Regions from separate parts of the Lactococcus sp. FSL W8-0209 genome, predicted to be linked through region 1. Evidence: predicted binding sites of a transcription regulator. Region 1 holds the regulator's gene; each other region holds the start of a gene.

The links. The regulator Rex, encoded in region 1, represses fermentation and respiration genes when NADH is low (regulators of the CRP and FNR family bind a similar motif). The targets are predictions, from matches to a motif close to TTGTGAANTANTTCACAA.
Region 2: a site for Rex is predicted at 3,346-3,363, ahead of pflB (formate C-acetyltransferase). Genes of this name have one in related genera too.
Region 3: a site for Rex is predicted at 3,557-3,574, ahead of MKX45_RS10935 (class II fructose-bisphosphate aldolase). Genes of this name have one in related genera too.

What each region holds. Positions count from the first base shown of each region.
Region 1 is NZ_JBBOVN010000001.1:1,274,858-1,285,070, reverse strand. Features, by position in the region: gene MKX45_RS06405 (dihydroorotase) at 1-852, opposite strand, end outside; gene pyrE (orotate phosphoribosyltransferase) at 1,007-1,636, opposite strand; gene MKX45_RS06395 (hypothetical protein) at 1,865-2,044, opposite strand; gene MKX45_RS06390 (hypothetical protein) at 2,104-2,265, opposite strand; gene MKX45_RS06385 (hypothetical protein) at 2,508-3,290, opposite strand; gene MKX45_RS06380 (XRE/MutR family transcriptional regulator) at 3,537-4,394, opposite strand; gene abc-f (ribosomal protection-like ABC-F family protein) at 4,567-6,474, opposite strand; gene MKX45_RS06370 (Spx/MgsR family RNA polymerase-binding regulatory protein) at 6,652-7,044, opposite strand; gene MKX45_RS06365 (redox-sensing transcriptional repressor Rex) at 7,269-7,922, shown strand; gene MKX45_RS06360 (hypothetical protein) at 8,740-8,868, opposite strand; gene MKX45_RS06355 (hypothetical protein) at 8,942-9,979, opposite strand; gene MKX45_RS06350 (hypothetical protein) at 10,097-10,213, opposite strand, start outside.
Region 2 is NZ_JBBOVN010000001.1:879,411-889,623, reverse strand. Features, by position in the region: gene MKX45_RS04555 (multidrug efflux MFS transporter) at 1-37, opposite strand, end outside; gene coaE (dephospho-CoA kinase) at 40-699, opposite strand; gene pflB (formate C-acetyltransferase) at 831-3,194, opposite strand; gene MKX45_RS04540 (magnesium transporter CorA family protein) at 3,455-4,372, opposite strand; gene MKX45_RS04535 (class I adenylate-forming enzyme family protein) at 4,564-6,087, shown strand; gene MKX45_RS04530 (TetR/AcrR family transcriptional regulator) at 6,273-6,842, shown strand; gene MKX45_RS04525 (ABC transporter permease) at 6,854-7,927, shown strand; gene MKX45_RS04520 (ABC transporter ATP-binding protein) at 7,930-8,601, shown strand; partial or broken gene MKX45_RS04515 (hypothetical protein) at 8,716-8,820, opposite strand; gene MKX45_RS04510 (AbiH family protein) at 9,097-10,074, opposite strand.
Region 3 is NZ_JBBOVN010000001.1:2,207,798-2,218,010, reverse strand. Features, by position in the region: rRNA gene MKX45_RS10980 (23S ribosomal RNA) at 1-2,597, shown strand, start outside; rRNA gene rrf (5S ribosomal RNA) at 2,681-2,796, shown strand; tRNA gene MKX45_RS10970 (tRNA-Val) at 2,800-2,872, shown strand; tRNA gene MKX45_RS10965 (tRNA-Asp) at 2,902-2,974, shown strand; tRNA gene MKX45_RS10960 (tRNA-Lys) at 2,992-3,064, shown strand; tRNA gene MKX45_RS10955 (tRNA-Leu) at 3,073-3,154, shown strand; tRNA gene MKX45_RS10950 (tRNA-Thr) at 3,167-3,239, shown strand; tRNA gene MKX45_RS10945 (tRNA-Gly) at 3,265-3,336, shown strand; tRNA gene MKX45_RS10940 (tRNA-Leu) at 3,372-3,457, shown strand; gene MKX45_RS10935 (class II fructose-bisphosphate aldolase) at 3,620-4,516, shown strand; gene MKX45_RS10930 (amidase domain-containing protein) at 5,528-7,030, shown strand; gene MKX45_RS10925 (DUF4097 family beta strand repeat-containing protein) at 7,244-8,359, shown strand; gene MKX45_RS10920 (PspC domain-containing protein) at 8,421-8,624, shown strand; gene MKX45_RS10915 (PspC domain-containing protein) at 8,653-9,117, shown strand; gene MKX45_RS10910 (biotin--[acetyl-CoA-carboxylase] ligase) at 9,224-9,976, opposite strand.

The DNA.
Region 1 (10,213 bases):
AGCCGTTCTACGCAGTGGTGGATTGAGTTTAGCATTTGTTCCCTGCTCATAAATCATTTGTTCTGTAATCGAAAAATGTTGTGGAGTCACTTCTGCTGTGATTTTTGCTCCTAAATTTTTGGCAAATCTCACCACTTCAACAGATTCTCCAGCTGATAAATGTTGAATGTGCAAGCGAGCGCCTGTTTCGTAAGCAATCATAGTATCACGTGCCATCATGCTGTATTCTGAAACAGTCGGTGCCCCTGTGAAGCCATATTTATGAGCCACTTCGCCATCATTCACTCCTAAAGTTCCAATCAAATTTGGATCTTCTTCATGAATTGAAATCAGGCTGTCAGTTAATTTCGCTTTTTGCAGCGCTTTACGTAAAACTCCAGCATCTGTCAGTGGAATACCATCATCAGAAAAGCCGATTGCTCCTGCTTTAATGAGTGCATCAAAATCTGTTAAATTTTCTCCATCAAAATCTTGCGTAATTGACCCAACTGCATCAATCTTAATGTCTTCTTTGTCAGCAATTTCTAAAGTTTCTGTCAGCACTTTTGGCGTAGATAAAATAGGTTTTGTATTTGCCATCATGACTACTCTTGTAAAACCACCAGCCGCAGCCGATTTTGCACCACTATGAATCGTTTCTTTATGCGTTTGTCCTGGTTCACGAAAATGAACATGAACATCAATTAAACCAGGGGCAACGACTAATCCCCTTGCATCAACAATTTCTGCATTTTCTACTGACAAATTTAAGCCGATTTTTACTATCTTGTCATTTTCAATCAGAATATCTAACACTTCATCTCGATTTGATTTGGGGTCAACAAGTCGTCCATTTTTAATTAATAAAGTCATTTTCTCCCTTTCATAAATTACTGACAGAACAATCAGCTTTGCTGACTTGTTCATTTATCCACCGATTCAAAGTCTCCCTTTGGTCGCATTGAACTGACAGATGTTCCAGAACCTAATAATTTACTGACAGGCTCTTTGAATTTCTGTCAGTAAATTAATCTTGCCAAGTTTCTTGATTTTCTTTGAACTTTTTAAGTAATTCTAATTCTTCTTTTGTCACATAACCCGTTTCTTTAGCAATTTCAATAAGCTCAGAATAAGTTGTCAATGTGGCTAATTTAACACCAGCCTCAGTAAATTTACTGTTCGCTTTTTCTAATTCATAAGTGAAAATTGCAACCACACCAAGAACATCAGCACCTTCACGTTCTGCGGCTGCAACAGCTTCTAAAACAGAACCACCAGTCGAAATCAAATCTTCAACCACAACCATTTTTTGGCCTTTTGCCACACGTCCCTCAACCTGATTTCCTGCTCCATGGTCTTTTGGTTTGCTACGAATATAAGCAAATGGTAATTTAAGATAGTCAGAAATAATTGCACCATGAGGAATTCCTGCTGTAGCAGTTCCTGCAATGACTTCAACTTCTGGAAATTCCGCTTTAATCAATTCAGCAAAAGCCCCTTCGATTTGGTTTCTTACTTCCGGATAAGCTAAGGTCACCCGATTATCAGTATATATTGGCGACTTAATTCCTGAAGCCCAAGTAAAAGGTTGACTTGGTGAGAGACTGACCGCTTTAATTTCCAATAAATCTGCAGCAATGGCTTTTGATATTGACATGATTTCTCCTTCTCAATTTACTGACAGAATGGTCAGCAATAAAAAACACTTGCCAAGAATCCTAGCAAGTGTAAAAAGTATCAAAACAAATTCACTTTTACTGACAGAAAATCCTGTCAGTAAAAATAGAATCAATTTTTCCTGATTTCAACCTTGCTAGCCTCTCTGGACTAGTTTAAAAGTTATATTGTTTATTAGTTTAACAAACTTGAGCCAGATTTGCAAGTCTTATTTTTTCGATTTATGATAATTGGAATCAAAAAACATTGTAATAATATTGAATGCAACTATAGACAAGCCAACCCATTTCATTCTATTATCAGCCGAATAGTTTGTATAGACATACCAAGCCAAAACCATAAAAAGAAGTCTTAAAATGATATCTGCTAAAAATATAAATTTTTTCATTAAATTTCCTCATTGATTGAAAGCAAATTCTACGCCCATAAGCTCTTTTCTCTTTTCTTTTATTTAGATTTCCTATAAGCATTAATTGCTTCTGGTACGATAATGAGAAGCAGAACAGCAATATAAAATATTTGTACTAAAATATTTTGATGAAAGAAAAATATACTTATGCTTGCACTTATTACAAGCACTCCTTTAAAAATTGGTAAGATTCTTTTCATAGCTAAACCTCCAAATGCTTATTGGAATTGAACCATTTCTATAAATCCCCAGCCCTAACCCTATCATTTATTTCTATGAAAAGTTTGCATGATAAGACTTAAAATGCTAAGAATTACTGCAATACTCGCAAAAATATATTTAAGTATGCTAAGGCCATTTGGAAAAATAAAAATTAAAACACCGAGTATTACGGCAAATATACTACTCAGATATTGTACGATTCTTATACTCTTTTTAGTAATCATTGCCATTCAAACCCCCAGACTCCTCCACTTGGCATTCCAGCAGTAAAATTAAATACAATGCCTCCTGGAGTTTTAGTTAATGCTGTGCCAATAAGATATGAGACACCACTAATAAAGCTACAATACACCGCTGCTTGAGGAAGCTTAAGTCCTAAAACTCCTGCCAAAGCGCCTGCTGCTTCGGCTGAGTGAACACCCTTTTGTCCAATTTTCCGTGCCAATGTACGGGAAACTCCTAAACGAGTTCCCCACCAATAAGTATGTAAATAGGTCTTCCCCTCATGATAGATTGTGATTAGAGTTGCTTGACTATCGCTAGCTATTTCTTCTGCAGTTTTCGGACTATCTCCAATTACAACTGAATTCCCGTCTTGCACCACATTGGCTTTAGGAACTTCTAAAATAGTCTGCTTCAAAGAGACATTTGATTGCGAAATCAATTTATCAAGCTCTGTCAATTCAAGCTTTGTCGCATTTATTGGTAAAGTCTTTTGATTTATTGAAAATTGATTAGTTTTTGAATCTAAGATAACAGCATTATTGAAACGATTGATAAATGCCGAATTAATTTGACCATTATTCGTCGTTGGCGTAGTTGGTTGGCTTACTGCCAACAAGTCAATATCACCAGAATAGTTTGAAACTTGATTTACATTTTTAGCTTCGAGTTTTTGTGATGAGACCTTATTGTGTGTAGATTGGGCAAGTCCAAGACTTCCACCCGTTACGAGTAAAATTGTTAGACTTGAAAATACTAGATTATTTTTTAAATGTGACATATTTTTTCTGCTTTTTGAGATGCGATGCAAATCAATAGAGATTTTGCATCACTGCTACGGTGACATTTCTTCTTTCAAGATTTGTAACCCTCCTTTTACCATTCTGAGTGAGCGACACTCAAGATTCATGAATCATTTTCTAAAATGATTATATCAAATCAAAATACCCCAAAAGGCCTTTTCCGAAATCTCGGAAAAATTTTTTATAAAAAATAAAAAGGGAACTCAAATCCCTTTTATATCCCACTAGTTTTTTACAGATTCATCAAATATTTTTTGATAATAAGCCTTCATCTCTGGCAAACCCAATTCATCAAAAAGACGGATAGAACTCTCCATTTTAGCTTTCCCATCGACAGCTTTGCCAGATTGATAAAACAATAAGCCAAGAGTAAAGCGAGACATATTACGGCAAAATAAATCCTTTTTATAAGGTATTAAAGCAATATTAACATCTTCCAAGAGTTTTTGAGCAATGGAAAATTTATTCTCACTAATATACTTTACAGCTGCTCGGCAAACAATTTGGACAATTTTTTCACGATATTTTTTAACTTTGAGATAGTGCAAATTTTCTTTCCAAAAGTCTTTCATCAAAGAGAGAGTCAAACGGGTATTCAAGTGTTCTACAACAAACGAAAGAATACTTAACTCAAAATATGACCAAACTTCGATATTAAACATTAAATCAGTAACTTCAACTTCTTCTCGCTCTGTCAATCCATATAGCAAATTTTGAGTCGCAAGAAATATCAGTCGGTTTCCTTGTTCATTATCATATTTTCTAGATTCATTATTAATCGCTTTTAATTTTACAGTATCTTGCATATAATTCGCATCTTCAATTTCATCACAAATCTCAACAAAATAATCAGAATGGTAATTGTTAAAAAAATATTCAAACTCAGAAACTTCAATATGCATTAATTCTAAAGCTGCATCTAATTTATCAAATCTAAGAATAAACTTTCCGCTTTCAAAATCTGACAGTGATGATTTTGAAAGACCTACTTTTTCAAAGTCAGTTAATCTAAAGTTTCGTTGCGTTCGTAAATCATAGAAAATTTCTCCCATTATAGAGATTGCTCTATTGTTTTTTACCATTCCATATTCCAGCGTTTCAATTTTTTTGATCAAATTTTACTACTTTTTTAACGAAAAAGCAACAATAATTTCACTTTGTTCAAATATAAGTTCTTTAGATTACAAAACAAAAAACGCAAAGCTTTCAAGCTTCGCGTTTTAGCTTATTTCCACTAAATCCACTTCACAGTACTTACAAATTTTCCAATTCTTCCATCGCTTCTAAAAGAGTTAGCTCTAGCTCATCTTTTTCATCATTAAAGCGGTCAATTTCAGCTTGTAATTCTCCTAATTTAACAAAATCAGCGGTATTTTCTTGCATTTCCAATAAAAGCGCTGCGATTTTTGTTTCCAAATCGGCTAGTTTCTCTTCACAAGCCTTGATTTCGCGTTCTACTTTACGTCGATTCTTTTGAGCTTCTTTCTGAGCTGTAAAATCTTGTTGAGCTAAACTTTCTATTGGTTCCCCATTTTCTGAAGAATTACTCTCAGCTTGTACCTCTTCTTTTTTCTCAACATAATAATCATAATCTCCCAAAAATTCTGTACTTCCTTCGGGAGCAATTTCTAAAACTTTGGTAGCTACTCTATTGATGAAATAGCGGTCATGAGAAACAAACAAGATTGTCCCTGGAAAATCAATCAAAGCATTCTCCAAGACCTCACGTGAATCAATATCCAAGTGATTGGTTGGTTCATCTAAAACTAAAAAGTTATCGTGATCCATTGCTAATTTAGCAAGTAAAAGACGGGCTTTTTCACCACCAGAAAGCATCCCAACCGTTTTCTTTACATCATCTCCACTAAAAAGAAAGGCTCCAAGCATATTGCGAATTTCAACTTCATTAAGTAAGCGATGCTCATTCCATAATTCGTCTAAGACAGTATTGGAAGCTGTCAATCTTCCTTGTTCTTGGTCATAATATCCCAAAGTAACATTGGCACCCAATTTTGCTTGACCTGCTAAAAATGGAATCTGTCCAACAATTGACTTAATCAATGTTGTTTTACCTACTCCATTTGGCCCAACAATAGCAAGGGACTCGCCTTTACGCTCGTCAATGTTAATCGGACCAGAGAGAAGATTATCTTCATAACCCACCGTTGCTTCTGAAACGGTTAAAACAACATTTCCAGACGTTTTTTCAGGAGTAAAAGTAACATTGGCCGATTTATCATCACTTGTTGGTGCGTCTAAACGCTCCATTTTCTCCAACTTTTTACGACGTGATTGTGCCATTTTAGTCGTCGAAGCCCGAACTAAATTTTTGGCAACATAATCCTCTAATTTAGCAATTTCTTTTTGTTGTTTTTCAAAATTTTTGAGCTCAGTGAGTAATTTTTGCTCTCTTTGTTCGACATAGCGCGAGTAGTTTCCAGAAAAACGAGTCAATTCTCCTCGCGACAACTCCAAGACCTCATTAACTACTTTATCCAAAAAGTAGCGGTCATGACTGACAATCAATAAACTTCCTTCGTAATTTTTAAGGTAATTTTCAAGCCAAGCTAAAGTTTCAATATCCAAGTGGTTAGTTGGTTCATCCAAAATCAAAAGTTGTGGTCTTTCAAGCAACATCTTAGCAAGAGCCAAACGTGTTTTTTGTCCCCCCGATAAACTTGAAATTTCTCTTTCCCACATTGTTTCATCAAAACGAAACCCATTTAAGACAGACTTAATTTCAGATTCATAAGTAAATCCATTTTTAATCCGAAATTCTTCTGATAAAGCATCGTAACGTTTCATCAAAGCTGTCAATTCATCCCCAGCAAGTTCTCCCATTTGCAATTCCATCTGGCGCAATTGTTTTTCCATTTGGCGAAGCGAATCAAAAACAGAGAGCATTTCTGCAAATATTGTCCTTGAGGAATTCAGCCCAGTATCTTGCGCTAAATAATTCATTGTCAAATCTTTGGTCTTGGATACAGTTCCGCGACTCGCTTCTTCAACTCCAGCAATAATTTTAAGCAAGGTTGACTTACCAGCTCCATTTCGGCCAACTAGGGCAATTCTTGAATGGTCTTGTAAACTAAAATTGATATTTTCAAATAAAACATCGCCACCAAAAGTGCGTGCAATTCCATTCCCTTGCAGTAAAATCATGATATTTATCCTCTTCGTTAAATCTCAAAGCATATTTTTTAATACTTCGTTTTTCCTTTTCATATGATAGAAAAGCAGTCCTTCTATTATAGCATTTAAGGCAAGCTTTTTGTAGTTCTTCCAAATTCTTGAAATTAAAAAGCTTACCAAATCTGATAAGCTAAAATAAAATTAATATTAGACTAAAATTAATCTTTCACGCAATTCAATTCTCCTAACTTCTGGTGGAATAAACGCTCTGATTCCATCCTCGTTAAAACCAATCAATAGATAGTCCTCGTCAAAAATTAATGGTCGTTTTAGAAGACGTGGATTTTCCTGAATTAATTTAAATGCTTTTTCTAGTCCTAATTCATCGAAATTATAATTTAAAGATGCGTATGTTTTCCCTCGGGTCGCAATTATATCCTCAAATCCGTTTTCAGTCAAGGATAAAATTTTGATTAAATCATCTTTTTCCATAACATCTTTTGATAAATTTATTTCTTCAAATTCAATGTGACGCTTACGCAACCATTTTTTAGCTTTTCTACAAGATGAACATGAACCACTAAGATAAATTTTAATCATATTTTCTCCCTGTCTATTTTTTCATATTTCTATTTTAACATGAAAGCGCAATAATTAAAAGAGTAAAATAAACATTTTTTTAGAATTATAATTTATTTCTCATTTTAAACGAATAATCCATTCCTTTTGTTTGATAATTTCACAAATTTTTGATAAAATTATCACAAAGAAACTAAATATTAATTAGTTTTAATAAAATCGAATTAAATTTTTGAGGTATAACAATGACTGATCATAAACCAAGCAAAAGCTTGCCTAAAGCAACTGCTAAAAGACTCCCACAGTACTATCGACTGTTTAAAAGTCTTGTCGAAGAAAACGTGACACGCACAAACTCACAACTTATTTCAGAAAAAATTGGAGTAGATGCTGCCACAATTCGCCGTGATTTCTCTTTATTTGGTGAATTAGGCCGACGTGGATACGGCTATGAAACAAAAGTGCTCCGTGATTTCTTTGGAGAACTTCTTGGCCAAGACCAAGAAACGCATATCGCTCTAATTGGTGTCGGAAATCTCGGTCGTGCATTACTTCATTATCAATTCCAAGATAGAAATAAAATGAGAATCACGCAAGCCTATGATATTTCTGGCAATCCCTTAGTTGGAACACAAACAGATGATGGAATTCCAATTTATAATATTTCTGATTTAGAAAAAAATGTTAAAAAATCGGATATCAAAACAGCAATTCTCTCTGTTCGCAAAGAAAATGCCCAAGAAGTTGTTGACACTCTAGTCAAAGCTGGTATCAAAGGTTTCCTAAACTTTGCCCCAATTCGTTTGAAAGTCCCTTCAGATGTGGTTGTTCAATCAATTGACTTAACTAAGGAGCTGCAAACACTACTATTTTTCATGAACGGTAACAAGCAAGAATAAAATAAATATAAATTAAAAACGGCATAATATAGCCGTTTTTTCTATTTTAAAAATAACTAAAAACTATAGAAATAAAAAACTCGTACAACAAAATTACAACATATCATTAGATTTAATCTTGTTTTGTTGTAAATTTACAACAGCAAATAAAAATAAAAAATGCCAGCAAATTGCTGACACCCATGTTTAAGATTTTCATTATAACATATAAAACAAATAAAAAAGCCGCTCCGAAGAGCAGCTTAACTATAGAAAGGAGATGAAATTCCACAATCATCCCGAGTATATTATAGCATAAAAAAACGCCCACCATTTGGCGAGCGTTTTAAAGAGTGAATACATCACAAAAGTAAACATCTAGAGTATATCATTTTTACAATATGTTAGCAAGAATTAGAATTAAAAAAAGCACCTCTATTTAAAAGGTGCTCAGAAAGATATTTTATAATATACTTTTAGGGTAAATTTATTATATAAAATATTTTTAATTCATTCAAATAAAAAGCCTCCAAATTATGAAGGCCGAATTGAAATTAGTGTTACGGAACAAATTATACTTAATGCCCGTTTCCGTTGTAAAGAAAAACGCCCTTACCTTGAAAAGGACGCTCACTGTGCTTCTAAATATTTAGCTATTTGTATTTGGAAGGACAACTATGATGATTGAATTATATCAACATTTATAAAGTTAAACAGTAACATTTGTTAACAAAAAAGACCCCCAATTAAGGGGTGTCAGTGTTAGAAACTTAATTATAGCAAACTTCTTAACGAGAACAAAGAAAAACGCCCCGGAGGGCGAGATCTTACTTCGAAATTAATTATTTCTAGAGACAACTGCTTGAGGGAAAGCTTCTTTTTTAGTATAAATAATTTTTATTTGTTTAGATATAGGGCTATAATTTTTGCTTAATTCTTTTACAATTTCTAACATTTCTTTACTCATAATTACTCCTCTTCAATATCGAAATAAAAGATTTTGATAAACTACTTAGATTATTATCTCATAAATAAGTATATTAATCAATAACTTCATCTACGACTTTTAATTCTTTATAACCTTTAGTAGACATAAATACATTGAATTGTTCAGATTTAGAAAATTTCTTGAATATCGGCCATGACATGAAATCATTTATCATACTTGTTTCATCTTCATATGCTTCTTTATCTTCATTTATTACCTCTTCAAATTCTTTTATTGCCTCTTCATAATTTTCATCTAAAATTTCTAGGCACATTTGATGTCGATGATCAGCTAAAGAAAAATCCTCTTCTTTCAATAATTTTTTTAATTCTTTTGTTTTATCAATCCATTTAAGACTCTGCATATAATTTATACACAATAACATTTTCTCAGAAGCTTTCAGGGCATCTCTGTCTTTCCATAGCATATTATAAATCTCATATGCAACTTTATTTTCACCAATTTTCAGATTTTCATATGCAATTGTTTGATAAAAAGAAAAGATTTCTTTCCTATTTGTTGCAAAATTTTTCTTAGTAACATAGTAGCTAGATTTTATTCCTACGATATAAATTAAAGATAAGTTTTCCAGTAAATATTCTTCGTTTACAGAGATTCTACTTCCAATCATTTTTTTCTTTTGTTCATCCGAATAATCATTTTTAAGTGTATTTAAATATTTTTTGTTAATTTTCGAATTACTATGTATAATTAAATTTCTTTTTAGAAAAAAGTCAACAAAGCACTGTTCTTCTTTCCCAACTAACTCGTTAAAAAATTCTTTTGATGTATTTTTCCCGATATATTTTAACCAATGAATTTGACTCCCTCGCATGATATCTTCAACCGTTTTTTCAATTAGATAGTCTTTTGCTTCTTCTAAGCCACCAAGTTCCTCAATTTGCTTAAAAGTAAGAGTTTTTTCTTGAATTTTTACTGATTCATCTTTTATTACTAAAAATGATATTAAGTTCGAAATTAGTGACTCAAAAACATTACTAATCGTAATCAGAGAGGTTTCATTCAAAAGCCTTGCTTGCTCACTTCTTTTTAGCTGCTCATCTTGATATAATTTGATATTTGACCGCATGTTTCTATCATCGATACTCAAAACTATAGAATTCGATTCATTATCAATAGAGAATACAACCCCTTCTTTTATCCCATTCGATTCCTTCGAGAAAATGCTCAAAATCTCATCAAAAATTTATTTCGGTTCTGCATCAAAATTTATTTTTTCCATCAAAAAGTTATTCTCAAGTTTTTTCAACTCTTCAACAAACCGACTTGAATTTGCTCGGAGATCAACATACATTTTATTCAA
Region 2 (10,213 bases), 400 kb from region 1:
AATTCCTTTTCCAATTAACTGTTTTCGTGCGATTCACCTCTATTTCTGTTCTTCTATCCTAGCTAGTTCTCGCTGGATTTGTTTTTTTAGTGCTTCAATCGTTCCAGAATTATCCAGAATGACATCAGCGACTTTTTGTTTTTCTGACAATGGCATTTGTGAGGAAATTCGTTTTTTAGCTTCTTTTTCCGTAAACTTATTTCTTGCCATCAGTCTTTCTAATTGTATTTTTTCAGGTAAGCTGACCAACCATATTTCATCAAATCCGGTATAATTGTATTCAATTAATAACGGAATATCCATAAATATTGGCTTATTTACTGACAGATTTTTTCCTTGACTCTTTGAATCAAAATTTTTACTGACAGACTTGTCAGTCATTTTTTTTAATAAGTCATCACGTCTATCATATAATTCTGTACGAATAATTTCATCTTGTAAGTTTGATAATTTCTCGCGCTCTTTTGGATCAGAAAAAACTAAAGCTCCTAATTTTTCACGATTTAACTGTCCATTGTCAGCAATAAAATCTAAACCGTAAGTTTCTACTATTGCCTTGTAAAGTTTTCCGCCAGGTTCTTGTAATTGACGGACAACTTTGTCAGCATCAATCACTTGATAACCCTCAGAAATCAAAAAATCAACCACCGTTGATTTCCCACTCGCAATTCCGCCTGTCAATCCAATTACCATTTTCATTCATCTATTTTAGCATAAAATTTAACTTTCTTAAACTAAAAACAATAGTTTTTAACTATTATGATTAATTTTTTCGTAAAAAAAGTCTGTCAGTAAAACTGACAGACCGAATATTCATTAAATTTTAAGAATTAAATGTTTGAAGTATGCATTACTTCTTCATCATCGTTTGAAAGAACTTCATGGAAGACACGTTCAGTTAATTCTTGTTTTTGTTCTGGTGTGAGGTATTTAGTATTGACACAGTAACCAGAGATACGAACGATAACATCTTCACCACGCATGATTTTATCGTAAACATCTTTAAGGTCCATTACGTTCAAGTTAACGTGTTGACCTGCAAATTCAGTACCATTAATCAAAGCACCTGGTGTGAAGTATCCATCAAGAATTTGAACCAAGTTATCCACTTGTTCATCACGAGTTTTACCAAGTGCACGAGGTGAAACTTGAGTAGTCAATGAAATACCATCATTTGCATCTTTGAATTCCAATTTAGCCAGTGAGCGAAGGTTTTGCAACCAACCACCCTTAGCTTTATTAGATGGGTTAGCACCTGGTGAGAAGAATTCAAGTTTAGATTTGTTTACTGTACCATCTTCATTAAGGAATACTCCTTTATGCACTGGAGAATTACCAGTTTGTTTAGAGTAAGCAACGTTAGATGTAATTGTCAAAAGTGAAACAGTAGCTTCAGCATTTTTGTAAAGTTTGTGTGAAGCTAATTTTTCATGGTACATTTTCATGACAAGTTTAGCAATATCATCAGCACGATCATCATCTTCACCATAACGAGGGAAATCACCTTCTACTTCGTAATCGTAGATATAGCCATTTTCATCACGCAATGTTTTAACTTTAGCATATTTAATTGCTGAAAGTGAATCAACTGTATTTGCGAATCCACAGATACCAAATCCCATGTTAGCACGAACTTTAGTAGGCAAGAAGGCCATTTGAACTGCTTCATAGTTATATTTATCAGTCATGTAATGAATGATATTCATTGCATCAACATAAGTATCAGTCAACCAGTCGAGAGATTTGTCAAAGTTTTCCATAACTGTATCATAGTCAAGAATTTCGTCACGAACAGGTTCGATGTCGAATACTTTATAATCTTTATGAACGTCATCATAACCACCGTTCAAACCAGTCAACATTGCTTTCAAGACGTTTACACGCGCACCAAAGTATTGGAGGTTATGACGTCCTTCTTCATTTTCTGGATCAAGTGGTGAGACACAACAAGAGATACATGACATTTCGCCATATCCATCTTTAGCCATTGTTTCAACACCTTCATATTGAATAGAAGAATGCTTGTGGCTCATAGACATTGAATAACGTTTGAATGAGTAAGGAAGTTTAGAATCCCAAAGGACTGTCAAGTTTGGTTCTGGAGCATTTCCGATTGTATCAAGTGTGTTCAAGAAACGGTAGTCCATTTTAGTGACACGGTGACGTCCGTCATTACCCATACCAGCCATAGATGTTGTGATGAATGTTGGGTCACCAGAATAAAGTTCATCATAAGCAGCTGCACGAGCAAATTTCATTGTACGGAGTTTCAAAACGAAATCATCAACAAATTCTTGAATTTCTTGTTCAGTAAATGTTCCACGAGCAAGGTCACGTTCTGCAAAGATATCAAGAACGATTGGAACACGTCCAAGTGAAGTTGCAGCTCCATTAATGACACGACATACTGCCATATAAGCGATGTTAACCCATTGGATTGCTTCTTTTACGTTCATAGCTGGACGTGAAACATCAAGACCATATAAAGCACCAAAGTTTACAACTTCTTGCAAAGCTTGGTATTGCATATTAATTTCTTCTTTAAGACGAATGTTTTCTTCGTTAATTTCAGTGATTGCATCCCATTCTTTTGCTTTTTCCTTCATAAGGTAATCAGCACCGTAAAGGGCAAGACGTGCATAGACACCAATGATACGTCCACGAGAGTAGGCATCTGGCAAACCTGTTACAGTATGAGCATGACGTGCTTTACGAATTGCTGAAGTATAAGCACGGAAGATTCCATCATTTACAGAAGTCATTGTTTGTGACAAAACATCATGCAAGCCTGGGTCAACTGAGAGACCGTGTTCTGTCAAAATCTTTTCAGCAACACGAAGTCCACCTTTTGGCATGAAGTTTAAGCGGAAAAGTTCGCTATTTTGCATCCCATAGATGAGTTCAAGTTCTTTATCATTAGCATCGATATATCCGGCAGGGATTTTATCAATAGAGGTTACGCGGTCAGTATCGAAGGGAAAACCAACTTCTTCATAGTGAGCTTTTGTATCTTCAATAATTTTCTTTACTTTAAGTGTACGTTCTGTTGGCCCAGCAAGAAAGCTTTCATCACCATCATATGGTTTGTAGTTTTCTTGTACAAAGCGAGTAACGCTTGCTTTATCACGCCAGTTGGTTCCTTTAAAACCATCCCAAGCTTGTTCAAAGATATTTTCCGTAACTTCGGTTTTCATTTTGAAATCTCCTTTGTTCTTTCTGTTTCAAATTACAACTTCATTATATCATACAGTTTGAGAATAGCAAACAGAATTCAAGAGAAATTACAGATTCTTTACTAATACAGTTCCAATTATTTTAATATCTGTTATACTTTTTTAAAACGTTTTCATAAATAATTCACAAAATAGTTTTAACAAACATTGCTAACTTCATAATCTGCAATCACTAATTAATTTTTTCACAAAGAGCAAAAAAATGGAGATTTTTCTCCATTTTATAACATATCTTTTTTATGTAACCACCAAGTGACCCAAACACATAATAAAATTCCTAGAACTAAAATAAGCCAAACCATCCAATTAAAATTTTGACCAGGAATTGGAACATTCATTCCGTAAAAACCAACAATTACTGCTGGAATCCCTAGAACGAAAGTAGCTGATGTCATGATTTTCATGACAATGTTCAAGTTATTAGAGACAATGTTTGAGAACAAATCTCGGAGATTTTCTAGTAACTTGAGCTGAATCTTGGTTTCTGTATAAGCTTGGTCTGTTTCGACAAAAATATCATAAATCTTTTCAGCAAAACCGTCTTCATCATCTTCTCTCAAGTAATCAATAAAATCCTGAAGTACTTGCATATTATTGTGCAAGGCATCTTCAAAATAAATTAAACTTGCTTGAATGGCAATCAAATCAACAATTTGGTCGTTCTTTGTTGAATTTTTGATTCCCTGTTCAAGTCTGCGACGTCTTGTTCGGAAATCTCTCAAATAATCATGGAAAGTGTGTGTCATTTGATACATCACTTGAAAAATAACTTGATGTTTGTAGCGTTTATAATCATATTCACGCTCGAAAATTAAGCCATTATCAATCTCATGATTAAGTGCTAAAATAACCGATTCATTTTTAGTCCAAACCAAAGAATATGGAAAAGTCGCAACTTCTCCATAATTAGAAAGTGCAGGATATTGTAAGAGAATCAGATTATTATCATTATCATCTGTTTCAAAACGGGCATTTTCATAATCATCCAAAATTCCTGATAAATAGTCAAAAGGGAAGTCATAGTATTCAGAAATATTCCCAATTTCTTCACGTGTTGGATTGAGAATATAGGTGAAATTCTTCATTTCAGAGGTTGAAATTAATTTTTTTTCGTTGGATAGTTCATAATTTTTAATCATTTTCCTATCTATCCCTTCTTTTCCTGATAAAAGAGGATTGGAATCCTCTTAGTGTCCCTTTAATTGTAGCAGATTTTAGACTTTTTTTCCGAGTATTTTATTCTCTACGACTTAAGAAAACATTTACATTAACTATTGGTCTAAAGAATACTTTGTGATATAATAAACTTATTAACTTGAGGAGATTTTTTTTGAAATTCAAACACGAACCCCTAAATTTGTATCTAAACTTTAAAAAATCAGCTGAACAGTTTCCTGATAGCCCAATTATCTTTGATGAGGCTGTTGGAGCTTTCCCTGAACTAGCTCTTGAAACGACTTACCAAAAGACTCATCAAGCAATTGTTGATAAGGCAAGTCTCTTATCTGAGTTGGGAATCAAAAAATCGGATAAAGTCATTATTTTTAAATCAAGTGCTTTTGATACCTATCTTTTAGCTGTTGCTGTTTCTTATCTAGGCGCTGTTCCAGCAATGATTTCTTATCATCTTCCTGCCGAAACAATGGATATTTTAGCTGGACGTTTAGGCAATCCTTGGCTCATTTATGACCAAGTTACTGACAAAACTGTAAATGAAATGAAGAATCTTGAAGATTCTAAAAAACTTTCTGTCAGTAAATTTGCTTTGGAAAAACCTACTCAAATTGCTGACAGTCAGCAATTGGCCAGTGATGAGATTGCTTATCTCACTCATACTTCTGGAACAACTGGTGTACCAAAATTAATCGCTCACTCTGCTAATTCAATGGGTTGGCGTTGGGTGCTTCAAAGAACTGTAATGGATTGGATGCCTGATAAGGAAGAAATTTTAGCTTTCCATATTTCTCCTGTTCATTCTCGTTTCAATATAGGGGTTTCATCAGCAATGACCTTTGGGTTTGGCCTTATGCCCCTCAATGATTTATCAAAAGATAATCTTGTCAATCTTTTTGCTAAACATCAGCCTTATGCTTTTGAAACACATCCAAACGATTTTGTTCGTCTAGCGAATCTTGCAAAGCAAGAACCTGAGATTTTTGCTTCAATTCGTTACCTTCACTCAACTTTTGATGCAATTAATAAAGAAACAATGCACACTTTTCTTTCTGCCTCTAAACAAAAAGAGCCAGTTTTCCTACAAATTTATGGACAGTCTGAATGTGGCCCAATGATTTGGAAAAAGCACCGTTTATCAACTTTAGCAGACACTAATGCCCGTGAAATGGGGATTGGTATGCCTGGATTATCTAAAGCACGTATTGCCGATGAAGATGGAAATGAATGTCCTGCAGGTACGCCTGGAAGAATCCACTTCCTCTCAAAAGGAAGAGCTTTGACTTACTATAAAGAAGAAGAACGTTTTAATAAAGAAGTCTATGGTGACTGGTGGGATACTGGCGATTGGGGTCTCATGAATGAAGACGGAATTCTCTTTTTACATGACAGACAAGTTGATTTAATTGATAAAATTGAATCTAATTTGGCAATTGAAGATCTTCTGTTAGACCAACACGACTTCTTAGATGAAGTTGTGATTATTCGTGATAAATCTGGTAAACCACAACCTATTTTGGCTCTAGCTGAAAATGCGGAAATGGATTGGTCAGCTTGGTGGGCTTCAATTGTTGATTTGACATTTTTAAATGAACCTATTCTTATGGCATACGATGAAATTCCTCGTACAGCAACAATGAAAGTTCAACGATTAGCTCTTGAAAGAGAATTGGCTAAATAAGTGTTCCTAATTTTACTGACAGAACTGTCAGCCACTTATACATCAGTAAATTTATTATCAAAACTACTGACAAAACTGTCAGTAGTTTTTTTGCTTAAAAAAATTAATTAATTGATGTTAATCAATTAATTTGTTAGAATTTAATAAATGACACAGTGTCATAAATTGAATGAATTGGAGAAAAAATGCCTAAATCAACCTATTTCAGTCTATCTGACGAAAAACGCAATCGCGTATATGATGCCTGTTTAAATGAATTTCAGACTCATTCTTTTCACGAGGCAAAAATTATGCACATCGTAAAAGCTCTTGATATTCCGAGAGGGAGTTTTTATCAGTATTTTGAAGATTTAAAAGATGCCTATTTCTATGTCCTCTCGCAAGAAACCCTTGAAATCCATGATTTATTTTTTAATTTATTAAAAGATAATTCCATTGAAGAGGCTCTAGATAAATACAAATATCTCCTTCTTGAAAATTTAATTGATTCTCCCCAATACCAACTTTATAAATATCGCTTTTTAGATTGGACTTATGAACTTGAAAGAGATTGGAAACCTAAAAGTTCAGCAACCGTCCCAGCTAGTGAAAATAATAATCCAGTTTCACAAGTATTAAAATCAGTTGTTCATAATCTCGTTTATAGATTATTCAGTGAAAATTGGACTGAGAAAACTTTTATTGAAAATTATGATAAAGAAATCAAATTAGTCACCGAAGGTTTACTTAATTATATTACTGACAGAAAAAACTGAAAGGAGATTTTATGTTTTTAGCACTAAGAGAAATACGTTATAATAAAGCTCGTTACACCTTAATCGGAGCTATTATTTTTTTAATCGCTTATGTAGTCTTTATACTGTCCGGACTATCTGTAGGACTTGCCAGTCAATTTAAACAAGCCGTCCTTGATTGGAAGGCCGAAAAAGTCGTTTTATCAACAAGTTCAAATAATATTATTTCTGCTTCACAAATTACTTCTGATGATTTAAGTAATATTCATATAGAAAATGGTTCAGAATTATCATTGTTTTCTACTTCTATGCGCAAATCAAAGAGCGAGCGAGACAATATTGCTATTATTGCCCTGCCTGATAAGTCTAAAATCATGCCAGAAGTTCTTGAGGGAAAAAAATTTACTGACAATCATTTAGAAATGATTATCTCAAAAAAGCTGGCAAATCAAGGATATAAAATCGGTCAAGAAGTTTCCGTGGGAAATAATAATATTAAAATAAAAATTGTCGGAATTTCAAAATCCTCTTCTTATTCTGCCTCGCCTGTTATCTATACTTCGTTTTCCGCTTTGAATCAGATAAAGTTTGGTGAAAAAAGTACTTCAACTTCTTCTGTTAATGCTGTCGTTGTAAAATCTGGAAAAGTTAAGATTGATTCTTCTATTTCAAATCAATATAAAGTCCTGTCTATTTCTGATTTAATTAACGATATTCCAGGTTATTCTGCTCAAAATATGACACTCAGCGCAATGATTTACTTCTTATTTCTGATTGTACTGTTGATTATTGGAGTCTTTATGTATGTTATAACTCTTCAAAAAGTTCCGATTTTTGGCATAATGAAAGCTCAAGGAATTTCAAATCGCATAATAATGAACTCTTTACTTGGTCAAAGCTTTATCATTAGTTTAGTTGGCGTCTTCGTTGCTTTTATAGCAAGTTATGGAACTAGCTTTATCTTACCCGATGCAATGCCATTTGAAATTAGTCTTACAAACTGGTTGCTCTATGCTTTAATTCTCATCATCGTATCAATTATTGGGTCACTTTTTTCAATCATTACTATCCGTAAAATTGACCCAACGAAAGCAATTGGAGGTTAAAAATGAAAACAATTCTTAAAATGGAAAATGTAAAAAAATCTTTTGGTAGTGGTCATAATGAGATTCAGGCACTCAAAGGAATCGATTTAGCAGTCAATCAAGGAGAATTTGTTTCAATTATTGGTCCCTCCGGTTCAGGCAAAAGTACATTTCTCACAATTGCAGGTGGTTTACAAAGTCCAACTTCTGGGAACATTTCAATCAATGGCTTAGATTTTACACCATTGTCAGAAAAAAAACGTTCTAAACTTAGATTTAAAGAAATAGGTTTCATCCTCCAAAGTTCTAATTTGATTCCTTATTTGACTATTGAAGAACAATTTCTCCTTATTGATAAAATCAATCACGAAAAACTAACTTCTAAAAAAGGGATTGAACTTCTTAAATCACTTGATATTTTAGACTTAAAAGATAAACATCCTAGTGATCTTTCTGGTGGTGAAAGACAAAGGGCAGCTATTGCTCGTGCTCTCTTTAATGAACCAAATTTAATTTTGGCCGATGAACCAACAGCAAGTTTAGACACTGAGCATGCTTATCAGGTTGTTGAATTATTAAGACAAGAAGCTCATTTGAAGAATAAAGCAACAATCATGGTCACTCATGACCAAAGAATGATTAAAAATAGTGACAGTATTTATAAGATTGAAGATGGACTCTTATCAAAAATCTAAATAAAATAAAAACTACTAGCTTACTAGTAGTTTTTTCATAGAATATTTTTTATAAAAAATAATCCTTCTCTAAATAAAGAGAAGGATTAAATCTAAATCATTCGTTGGTAAACCTTATTTTTTAAGGTTGTAGAATGCTTTAAGACCTTTGTATTGAGCCACTTCAGCCAATTGGTCTTCGATACGAAGCAATTGGTTGTATTTAGCCATACGGTCTGTATCAGGTTTCAAATAGATTCTGAACTACGTTCAAAGCCTGTTCTATGTTTAATGATAGTATAGCAGAATAAAAAATAATTGTCTAGTATGTTGAAGTAGAACCAGATAAAAAAGTGGTTGTATTTTAACATATATATATATATGTATATATAATAGAAGAAAGTTTGTAAAAAAGTCTCCCCCCCCTACTTTTTACCTAGAATTGTTTTGAATTTTGCATTTAAATTTGTCTTTCATATATTCCACCTCTTTAATCTACTGATTCTTTTGAGCTTCTTAAATATTAAAAAATCCATTTCCGTAAAGGGGAAATATTTGTTTACTTATTAGTTTTTGGTCATCACTACTAAGTCCAGACTGCTTTAAGAATTTATCTTTTGTCTTATTCCAACTTCGTTCCATCCTCCGCTGTACAACTTTACTAATGCTTCCCATTGGAGTTTCATAATCATATAAAAGAACAATATGTTCATCACCACCATATAAAAGCCATTCAGCTATTTTTTCCCAATATACTTTGTCTGTATCACCAAGAGATACTCCAAATAAGAACAAAACATCACTACTATCAATGACTTCTAAAGCCTTATCCAATTCAGTACTATTTACATGGTCAGTTAAATTTTTATTTTTTATGAAAAACTCTGGAAAATCATTATCAAATATTTCTGATTTGAATTGAGTTTCGTCATTGACACCTAATACCATAGAACTATTTAGTGTACCATGAACGTGAATAGGAATACGTAAGATTACAGGAACAGTTTTTCCGTCTTTACTTATACCAATCGTTTTCTTACTCATTGTCTTTTCAACCGTGTCTGTATAATTAAAAGTCACAAAATTTACCTCTGTTTGTTTAGACAAATACCTATGTATTATTTGCGAATTTTTATTTTGACCTGTTTCCACCAAATTTTTTTCTATACTATAAAATAATTCTGTTATGGAGTCTTCAATTGAAAATTCAGTTCCTATTTTTTCTTGTTCTAATAGTAGATATTCATTTAAATCTTCTATCAAATTTGCATAAGATTCTTCAAATTTATCTGGAATAATTTCATTATCAAAGGTATACTTTCCTAATGCAAGTTCTAAATCACTCCAATTCTCAGGCATTTCTTTGATGTTACAATAAATTTCATCACTTTCTTTTTTCTGATTCTCATCTAACCACTTATAAAAATCTTTATAAGTTGTATTAAGTCCTAAATTTTTATCAAAGCCATTTCCAAAAATAATTGTTAATTTCATACTTCTCTCATTTCAATCATTATGTAACTATTTTATCATATAAATTAGAAAAGTTTCTGACTTTTTAACAAAAAGAGCGCAAATGATATTAAGATTTTAGAAAAACGGAAGCCTCCCACCAAAGTTTATTCCATTACTC
Region 3 (10,213 bases), 930 kb from region 1:
CAACGTGGACTTAAGCATTATAGTCGAATAACCTGGGAAGGTTAATCAAAGAGGGTAATAATCCCGTAGACGAAATAGCGCTTATACCTAGCAGTATCCTGAGTAGGGCTGGACACGCGAAATCCAGTTTGAATCCGGGAGGACCATCTCCCAACCCTAAATACTCCTTAGTGACCGATAGTGAACCAGTACCGTGAGGGAAAGGTGAAAAGAACCCCGAGAGGGGAGTGAAATAGCACCTGAAACCGTGTGCCTACAAGAAGTTCGAGCCCGTTAATGGGTGAGAGCGTGCCTTTTGTAGAATGAACCGGCGAGTTACGTTATGATGCGAGGTTAAGTTGAAGAGACGGAGCCGTAGGGAAACCGAGTCTGAATAGGGCGACTTAGTATCATGATGTAGACCCGAAACCTAGTGACCTATCCATGAGCAGGGTGAAGGTGTGGTAAGACGCACTGGAGGCCCGAACCAGGACACGTTGAAAAGTGTTTGGATGACTTGTGGATAGCGGAGAAATTCCAAACGAACTGGGAGATAGCTGGTTCTCTCCGAAATAGCTTTAGGGCTAGCGTCGAAATGTAAGTGTATTGGAGGTAGAGCACTGTTTGGGTGAGGGGTCCGTCTAGGATTACCAATCTCAGATAAACTCCGAATGCTAATACACATGTTCGGCAGTCAGACTGCGAGTGCTAAGATCCGTAGTCGAAAGGGAAACAGCCCAGACCAACAGCTAAGGTCCCAAAATATATGTTAAGTGGAAAAGGATGTGGGGTTGCATAGACAACTAGGATGTTAGCTCAGAAGCAGCTATCATTCAAAGAGTGCGTAATAGCTCACTAGTCGAGTGACCCTGCGCCGAAAATGTACCGGGGCTAAACATATTACCGAAGCTTTGGATTGATATTTTATCAATGGTAGGAGAGCGTTCTTAACCGCGATGAAGGTATACCGTGAGGAGTGCTGGAGCGTTAAGAAGTGAGAATGCCGGTATGAGTAGCGCAAGATAAGTGAGAATCTTATCCACCGTAAGACTAAGGTTTCCAGGGGAAGGCTCGTCCGCCCTGGGTTAGTCGGGACCTAAGGCGAGGCCGAAAGGCGTAGTCGATGGACAACTGGTTGATATTCCAGTACTAGATATGATCGTGATGGAGGGACGCAGTAGGCTAAGAGATGCCAGTTAATGGATTCTGGTCTAAGCAGTGAGGTGTGAGATGTGTCAAATGCATTTCTCTTTAACATTGAGCTGTGATGGGGAAGCAACTACGGTTGCGAACTCTCTGATGTCACACTGCCAAGAAAAGCTTCTAGCGTAAAGTCATATCTACCCGTACCGCAAACCGACACAGGTAGTCGAGGCGAGTAGCCTCAGGTGATCGAGAGAACTCTCGTTAAGGAACTCGGCAAAATAGCCCCGTAACTTCGGGAGAAGGGGTGCTGGTGTAAAAGCCAGCCGCAGTGAATAGGCCCAAGCAACTGTTTATCAAAAACACAGCTCTCTGCTAAACCGCAAGGTGATGTATAGGGGGTGACGCCTGCCCGGTGCTGGAAGGTTAAGAGGAGTGCTTAGACGTAAGTCGAAGGTATGAATTGAAGCCCCAGTAAACGGCGGCCGTAACTATAACGGTCCTAAGGTAGCGAAATTCCTTGTCGGGTAAGTTCCGACCCGCACGAAAGGCGTAATGATTTGGGCACTGTCTCAACGAGAGACTCGGTGAAATTTTAGTACCTGTGAAGATGCAGGTTACCCGCGACAGGACGGAAAGACCCCATGGAGCTTTACTGTAGTTTGATATTGAGTACCTGTAAGTCATGTACAGGATAGGTAGGAGCCATTGAAATAGGGACGCTAGTTTCTATTGAGGCGTTGTTGGGATACTACCCTTGACTTATGGTTACTCTAACCCGCTGGCATAATCGGCCAGGGAGACAGTGTCTGACGGACAGTTTGACTGGGGCGGTCGCCTCCTAAAGAGTAACGGAGGCGCTCAAAGGTTGGCTCAGATTGGTTGGAAATCAATCGTAGAGTGTAAAGGTAAAAGCCAGCTTGACTGCGAGAGCTACAACTCGAGCAGGTAGGAAACTAGGACTTAGTGATCCGGTGGTACCGCATGGAAGGGCCATCGCTCAACGGATAAAAGCTACCCTGGGGATAACAGGCTTATCTCCCCCAAGAGTTCACATCGACGGGGAGGTTTGGCACCTCGATGTCGGCTCGTCGCATCCTGGGGCTGTAGTCGGTCCCAAGGGTTGGGCTGTTCGCCCATTAAAGCGGCACGCGAGCTGGGTTCAGAACGTCGTGAGACAGTTCGGTCCCTATCCGTCGCGGGCGTAGGTAATTTGAGAGGATCTGTCCTTAGTACGAGAGGACCGGGATGGACTTACCGCTGGTGTACCAGTTGTTCCGCCAGGAGCACGGCTGGATAGCTATGTAGGGAAGGGATAAGCGCTGAAAGCATCTAAGTGCGAAGCCCACCTCAAGATGAGATTACCCATTCGTAAGAATTAAGAGCCCAGAGAGATGATCTGGTAGATAGGCTGGAAGTGGAAGAGTTGCGAGACTTGGAGCGGACCAGTACTAATCGCTCGAGGACTTTACCAAAAGAGTCAAATATAATATGCTTATGGTTTAAAAGTTAGAAGAATTGTTATTTAGTTTTGAATGTTCAAGGTAACATTTAATGATTTGGTCATCATTGCGATGGAGATACACCTGTTCCCATGTCGAACACAGAAGTTAAGTCCATCTACGGCGGAAGTACTTGGGGGTTGCCCCCTGGGAGATAGGCGAGTGGCCAAGTTTTGGGAGTTTAGCTCAGCTGGGAGAGCATCTGCCTTACAAGCAGAGGGTCAGCGGTTCGATCCCGTTAACTCCCATTGGTTGTTTCAGCCATTAAGTGAATAAAGGTTCTGTAGTGTAGCGGTTATCACGTCGCCCTGTCACGGCGAAGATCGCGGGTTCGATTCCCGTCAGAACCGTTAGTAGAAATACTAATGACTCGTTAGCTCAGTTGGTAGAGCATTTGACTTTTAATCAAAGGGTCGCTGGTTCGAGCCCAGCACGGGTCATAATCCTAGCGGATGTGGCGGAATTGGCAGACGCACTAGATTTAGGATCTAGCGCTTAACGGCGTGGGGGTTCAAGTCCCTTCATCCGCATACTAGGTATTAGCCGACTTAGCTCAGTTGGTAGAGCATCTGATTTGTAATCAGAGGGTCGCGTGTTCGAATCATGTAGTCGGCATTGTCGTAAGACACAAAGTTTAAGTGCGAACGTAGTTCAGGGGTAGAACACAACCTTGCCATGGTTGGGGTCGCGAGTTCGAATCTCGTCGTTCGCTTGATAATTCTCCCAAGTGGGAGTTTTTGGATAATACCCGGGGTGGCGGAACTGGCAGACGCACAGGACTTAAAATCCTGCGAGGGGTAACCTTCGTACCGGTTCGAAACCGGTCCTCGGGATATGCTAAGATTAATAGTTATTAAACTATTAATCTTTTTTTATCTTTCTTTAAAAATGGCTTAATAAAGCGGTTACTTTGTATTTTTGTGAGCTTGGACTAGAAAAATACTTCACAAAATGCTATACTAGGTAGGTAATAAAATATTCGGAGGAATTTTGAAATGGCAATCGTTTCAGCAGAAAAATTCGTACAAGCCGCTCGTGATAACGGATACGCTATCGGTGGTTTCAACACAAACAACCTTGAATGGACTCAAGCTATCTTGCGTGCAGCAGAAGCTAAAAAGACTCCAGTATTGATCCAAACTTCTATGGGTGCGGCTAAATACATGGGTGGTTACAAAATGTGTAAACTCCTCATTGAAACTCTTGTAGAATCAATGGGAATCACAGTTCCAGTTGCTATTCACCTTGACCACGGTCATTTTGATGATGCTTTGGAATGTATCGAAGTTGGTTACTCATCATTGATGTTTGACGGTTCACATCTTCCAATCGAAGAAAACCTTAAACTTGCTGAAGAAGTAATCGCTAAAGCTCATGCTAAAGGCATCTCAGTTGAATGTGAAGTTGGTTCAATTGGTGGTGAAGAAGACGGTATCGTTGGTGAAGGTGAACTTGCTCCTATCGATGATGCAGTTGCAATGGCTAAACTTGGTGTTGACTTCCTTGCAGCAGGTATCGGTAACATTCACGGTCCTTACCCAGAAAACTGGAAAGGTCTTCACATCGATCACCTTGAAAAATTGAACAAAGCACTCGTTGAAGCTATGGGACACAATGTGCCAATCGTACTTCACGGTGGTTCTGGTATCCCTGATGATCAAATCAGAGAAGCTATCGCTAATGGTGTAGCTAAAGTTAACGTTAATACTGAATGCCAACTTGCTTTCGCAGCTGCTACTCGTAAATTCGTTAATGAATTTGATGCTAATGAAGCAGAATACATGAAGAAAAAACTTTTCGACCCACGTAAATTCTTGAAACCTGGTTTCGATGCAATTACAGCGTCTGTTGAAGAACGTATCGACGTATTCGGTTCAGCAAATAAAGCTTAATCAACTTTTTAAACATGATTAAATAAACGTTTGTCATTTATGATGGACGTTTTTTTATTTTTCAATTTGCTTTGATATAGCATAAGGTTCTATCTTAGTATATAAGTTTAATAAGTATTTTCAATTTTATCGATTATGTGCTATTTAAAAAGTTTATCTGGTTGTCGGAAATCTATCATTGCTTACAGAATGATGAAAGAAAATTTGACTTTAACAAATTGGCACATTGAATTCCTGATTGCGCCAGAAGAATGCTTGCCTTGCAATTAAAAAATTTTATCGATTCAGATAATTATAAGGAAGATAATTTATGAATATATATAAATATCATACTTTTATGATATTTTTTAGCAAAATTTTGTCTACTTTACGAAGAATCTGGTATAAGCTTTATTGATTGACCAATTATACAGCTAAAGAGTGTATTCTAGTAATTCCTTCATTAATTGTTCTTAGGATATTTGAAATTTCTACATTAGAAGGCATTTGAGAGGGAATAAAAAAATAAATATAAGAATCTATTTTATGCGAATGCTACCTTTTTAAAAGATTACCTAGCTGAGGCTAAGAAGAGTTGTGAAATATGAGCGGACGATGTATAAGTTTTTTGACTGAATTTAATTTTTCTACATTATTAAATTTGTAATAAATATGTTATTTTTTAGTAATTTCACTTAGAAATGTAAGATAAAGAGAACAGAATATTTTTTAGGGACGATAGTAATCATTTGTTTTAGAGAGAGTATTGGTTATTTCAACTAAGTCATAAGCAACTTATTATAAAATATGATTAAATATGGCTTTGTCACTTATGATGGACATTTTTTTATATGATTTTGCTACTAGCTATATCGTATAATAATTTTTTCAAAAAAAAATGGAAATCTGTTCAATAAATAAAAGTGATTAATTTGACTTGCTTGTGTTTAAATGTTACAATTGTGTAAAAGTAGATGTCTTGAAAGAAATGATGTTGAAATTATAATACATACCATGGAGGATTAACTAAAATTGACTAATAATGATAAAACTAAGCGCTTAAAAAAGGAAAAATTTATTGCGGGAACAGCGCTGATTTTAGGAATGACGGCTTTTGGCGTGACTGGCCATGCTGATGGAGTAACTGTTGGAAGTAGTTCAGATGCTTCGTCTGCAATTACAAATAGTTCAGATGCATCATCAAGTACGGGTAGTTCAAGTTCATCATCAAGTACAGGTAGCTCAAGCACATCATCAAATTCAAATGGTTCAAGTTCATCGTCAAGTACAGGTAATTCAAGTTCATCATCAAAACCAAGTACTTCAGGTTCGACATCAAAACCAAGTAATCCAAGTTCATCAACAAATAATAATTCAACTAGTAATTCCTCTACGACAACTCAAGCACCATCAACTTCAGTTTCTACCACAGCTCCTTCAGCATCAACTTCTACAGCTGCACCCTCTAATTATTCACAGGATAATGCCTACTATCAGACATCAACTGCAGCACAAATTCCTAATTCTTCAGCAGATTCAGCTCCTTCTATTTACGCTGGCCCTGTTTTGAAAACAATTGAAGCAGCTAAGTCAATTGATAAAATTGATACTTCTAGTACAGAAGCCTTTATTAAAAGTATTGCGGACCGCGTGAGAATTTTAGCCGGTAAGAATAATTTGTATGCATCAATTATCTTGGCACAGGCGATTTTAGAATCTGGTTCTGGTCAAAGTAATATGAGTCAGCAGTATTTTAATATTTTCAATATTACAGGTGCTTATTTAGGAAAATCAATTTCATTTAAGACGGAAGAATTTTCGGGAAATAATCCTTATTATATTGAACAAAGTTTTAGAGTTTATAGTAACTATGACCAAGCCTTGGATGATTATATTAATTTAATGATTAAAGGGACAACTTGGAACTCAGAAATTTATGCTGGCGCATGGAAGTCACACGCTAAGGCTTATCAAGAAGCAGCTCAAGCTTTGCAAGGTATTTTTGCTACTGACCCGTCATATGCTCAAAAATTGATTGAAATTATTCAAGAATATAACTTAAATTTTTATGACAATGTAGATAGTACGACAAAAGTTGTAGATGATAAAGTTCCTGAAAGTCCACTGGTGGCATCAAAATTAGATAATTCAGCTTATCCAGATTACAATGGTGTGGAATATCCAGGTGCTGATAGCTATGCTTTTGGTAATTGTACACAGTATGTTTATAACCGTATCATTCAATTAGGTGGGCTCGTTGGAACACATATGGGAAATGGTGGAGAATGGGGAATTAATGCCCAAGCTCAAGGTTATTTCACAACAACAGTTCCAACTGAGGGTTATGCTGTTAGCTTCCCACCAGGAGTAGCTGGTTCAAGTTCAGAATATGGTCACGTAGCTTTTGTTGAAAAGGTTTATTCAGATAACTCTATTCTCGTTTCAGAGATGAATGTTAAAGGTAATAATATTGTCAGCGAACGCCATATTTCTGCTGGTGTAGCTGCTTTGGCAACTTATATTCAACCTAAATAATTACTGACAAAATTAATTAGTGGTTCTGTCAGTAAAATAGGAGTATTGAATCTTTTATTTAGTTAAAAAAAGAAGATGTTAAAAATCAGCCCAAAGGCTGATTTTTATTTGGTAAAAGTTTGAGATAATAAATGTACGAGATAAAGATAATCTCAATAAAAAAAGTTTTTAAGATATTGAATGCTTGAATGAGCAGAGAAAGGATCTAAAAAAATGGCTAATAAAAAAGATAGAATTATGGATTTGATGCGTCGTGGAATTATCACGGAAGATGAAGCTTTAGAATTACTTGAAAAAAATGGTTCAGTGAATGGAGAAGCTTCTGATGATAAAACCGAGAACAAAGAATTCACATATACAGATAAAGAAGGATATGTGAATCACGATGTAGATTTTCCTGATGCAATGAAAAATGTTGCAGAAAGTTTGTTTGCTAGAGGTAAAGAAATTTTCCAAGGGGTTGCAAAATCTGTTGATGATAATATTGATTTTTCAAAAGGATTTCCTAAGGTTAAATCAATTTCTCACACTGTAGAAAAAGATATCAACGAAGATTTCAAAAATGTTAATCTTAATCTTAAGAGTGGTAAAGTAAATATTTTACCGGGTGAAAATGCCCATGTAAAAGTAGAATATAAAATTTACGGGGCAGTTGAAGATGGTAATGTAGAAGCTTACATTGCTGAAAAAACTAAACTTGAAGTTGAAGATGATGTGCTTGAAATTGAAGCAAATGGTCGAATTTCTGCGAATATTGAACTTTACTTACCAGTAAAAGAATATGAAAATATTGAGATTAATACACCTCATGCAGAACTTAAAGTTGAAAAAATTTCCAGTCAAAAAATGAATATTAATCTTATGAACGGAAATGCTGAAGTGCTTGAAGTAAACAGCGATGAGTTGAAGATTAACAATAAGAATGGTGAAATCAAAGTAATTGATGGCACGAATTCAGATTTAGAATTAACTGGAGTTAATGGTAATATCAGAATTACAACTGCTTTTGAATCTGGTGATGTCTCACTCGTAAACGGAAATATTTTGCTGACCGAAAAAACAGGAACGGCTCACAAATTAAATCTTAAAAATGTGAATGGCGATATCAAAGTTTCTGTACCAGAAAGTTTGGGCTTGGTTGGTCATGTTCGCACAATCTTTGGCGGATATAAGACACGTTTAAATCTTGATAGTCCTTTTGAAGCTGGCCGTAATGGAGCAGCGATTGTCCGTCAAGGTGCTGAGTCATTAACCTTTGAATTTGAAACAAAATCAGGAACGATTTGGCTTAAAGATACTGAAACTACTGACAAAGAAGAAACTGAATAAAATTTTACTGACAGGAATTTTATAAGAGTTCTGTCAGTAAATTTGAAAAGAAAGGTGAGAAATGGCTAAGAAAACTCTGAAAAGATCAAGTAGCAATCGAGTCATCGCAGGAACCGTCGGGGGACTTGGTGAATACTTTGGCTTGAGCCGTACAGTAATTAATGTAATTCGGGTTCTGATTGTGCTTGGTACTTTCGGAAGTTGGGGAACATTACTCATTGTTTATGTGATTGCGAGTCTATTGATGACACCGTCACAATGTTAATTCAACGATTATAAAGAAAGGATAAATTATGTCTCAAAGACAATTAACAAAATCAGTGACAAATCGTAGAGTCAGTGGTGTCATTGCAGGGATTGCAGAATATTTTGGTCTGGGTCGTGATGTTGTGACGATTCTACGTATCCTATTTGTTGTTCTGGCTTTTGGAAGCTGGGGCGGATTGATTCCATTGTATTTCGTAGCAAGTTGGATTATTCCAAGTGCTAGACCACGAAATTACTATGATGATTCAGAAGATGATTATCAAGAAAAATGGAATCGTAAAGCGCAACATTTTGATGAAAAAATGGACCGTTGGTCAGAACGTTATTCAGATAAAATGAATAATTGGGCACGTCGTTATGAAGATAAAGGACGTCAAAATCAACAAGATTCAAACCAATGGGGAAATCCATGGGATGAACCAAAAAGTCGTAAGACTAAGGAAGCACAACCAGTTGAAAAAGAAAAAGAAGATGACTGGTCAGATTTCTAAAAAAGTTACTGACAGAAAGTTCTGTCAGTAAAATAATTCTGGTCCACCATGACCTAAAACTGGCCTCCTATATAATATAATAATAATAACTGAAAAAATGGACTGATTAAGTCCATTTTTTTAGTGAGATTTCGCCACTGGAAAGTATTTTTTGCTGACCATTATCTAAATTTACGATAAGCTCACCTTTAGAGGTTAAATCTGTGGCTCTTCCGGAAAAAGTTTGTCCAGATTGAACAAATTCAACTTGTTTGCCAAGAATAAATGAGTGAGATTTATAAATTTGGAAAAATGAACCCTCTGATAAACGATGAAATTCAGACCAGATTTCGGCAATTAATTCCGAACGACTGATGCTTGCTTGTTCATTATAAAATAAAGAAGTGGCTCTTTCTTCGATTTCAGTTGGAAATTGGGAAATAGAAAAATTAATTCCGACACCAATGATAACTTGAGCTTCTTGAGTTGGATTAAGTGATGTTTCGGCAAGAATACCAACAAATTTTTTATCGTCTAGATAAATATCGTTAACCCATTTAATTTGAGGGTTTTTGTCAGTTAATTTTTCGATTGCTGACACAATGGCAGCTCCTGTCAGCAGAGTGAACTCTGGAAGTTTTTCTAGTTCAACTTTGGGCTTGAGTGACAAACTCATATAAATTCCGCCAGACGGCGCAGCAAAATACTGACGGCCAAAACGACCATAAGTTTTATTTTGTCTTTCAGTTAAATAAAGACAATTTTCTTGTCCGTCTAATTTAGCATCTTTTTGAGTTGATTCAGATTCAGCGACAATTTTTACATCAGTCAGCCAAGGATTTTTTTGTAAAATAATAGATTTTTCAAGTTTGTCGTTCATTTTTTTATTATACCATGTGAAGTCGACTGTAAGCGAGAGAGAAAATTAGGAAATTACGTTTCTGCACTTGCGCAAGTTCAAAGTTATCTATTTTCTAGAGTCTAGGAGGCTGACCTCACTTATAGGCAAAATCTTTAGCAATTTACTGACAATGAAAATTTTCAGAAAAATCTAATGATAGTAAGTATTTGACTTTCAATAATCTACGGAGTATAGTTTTATTAGAACAATGTTAGG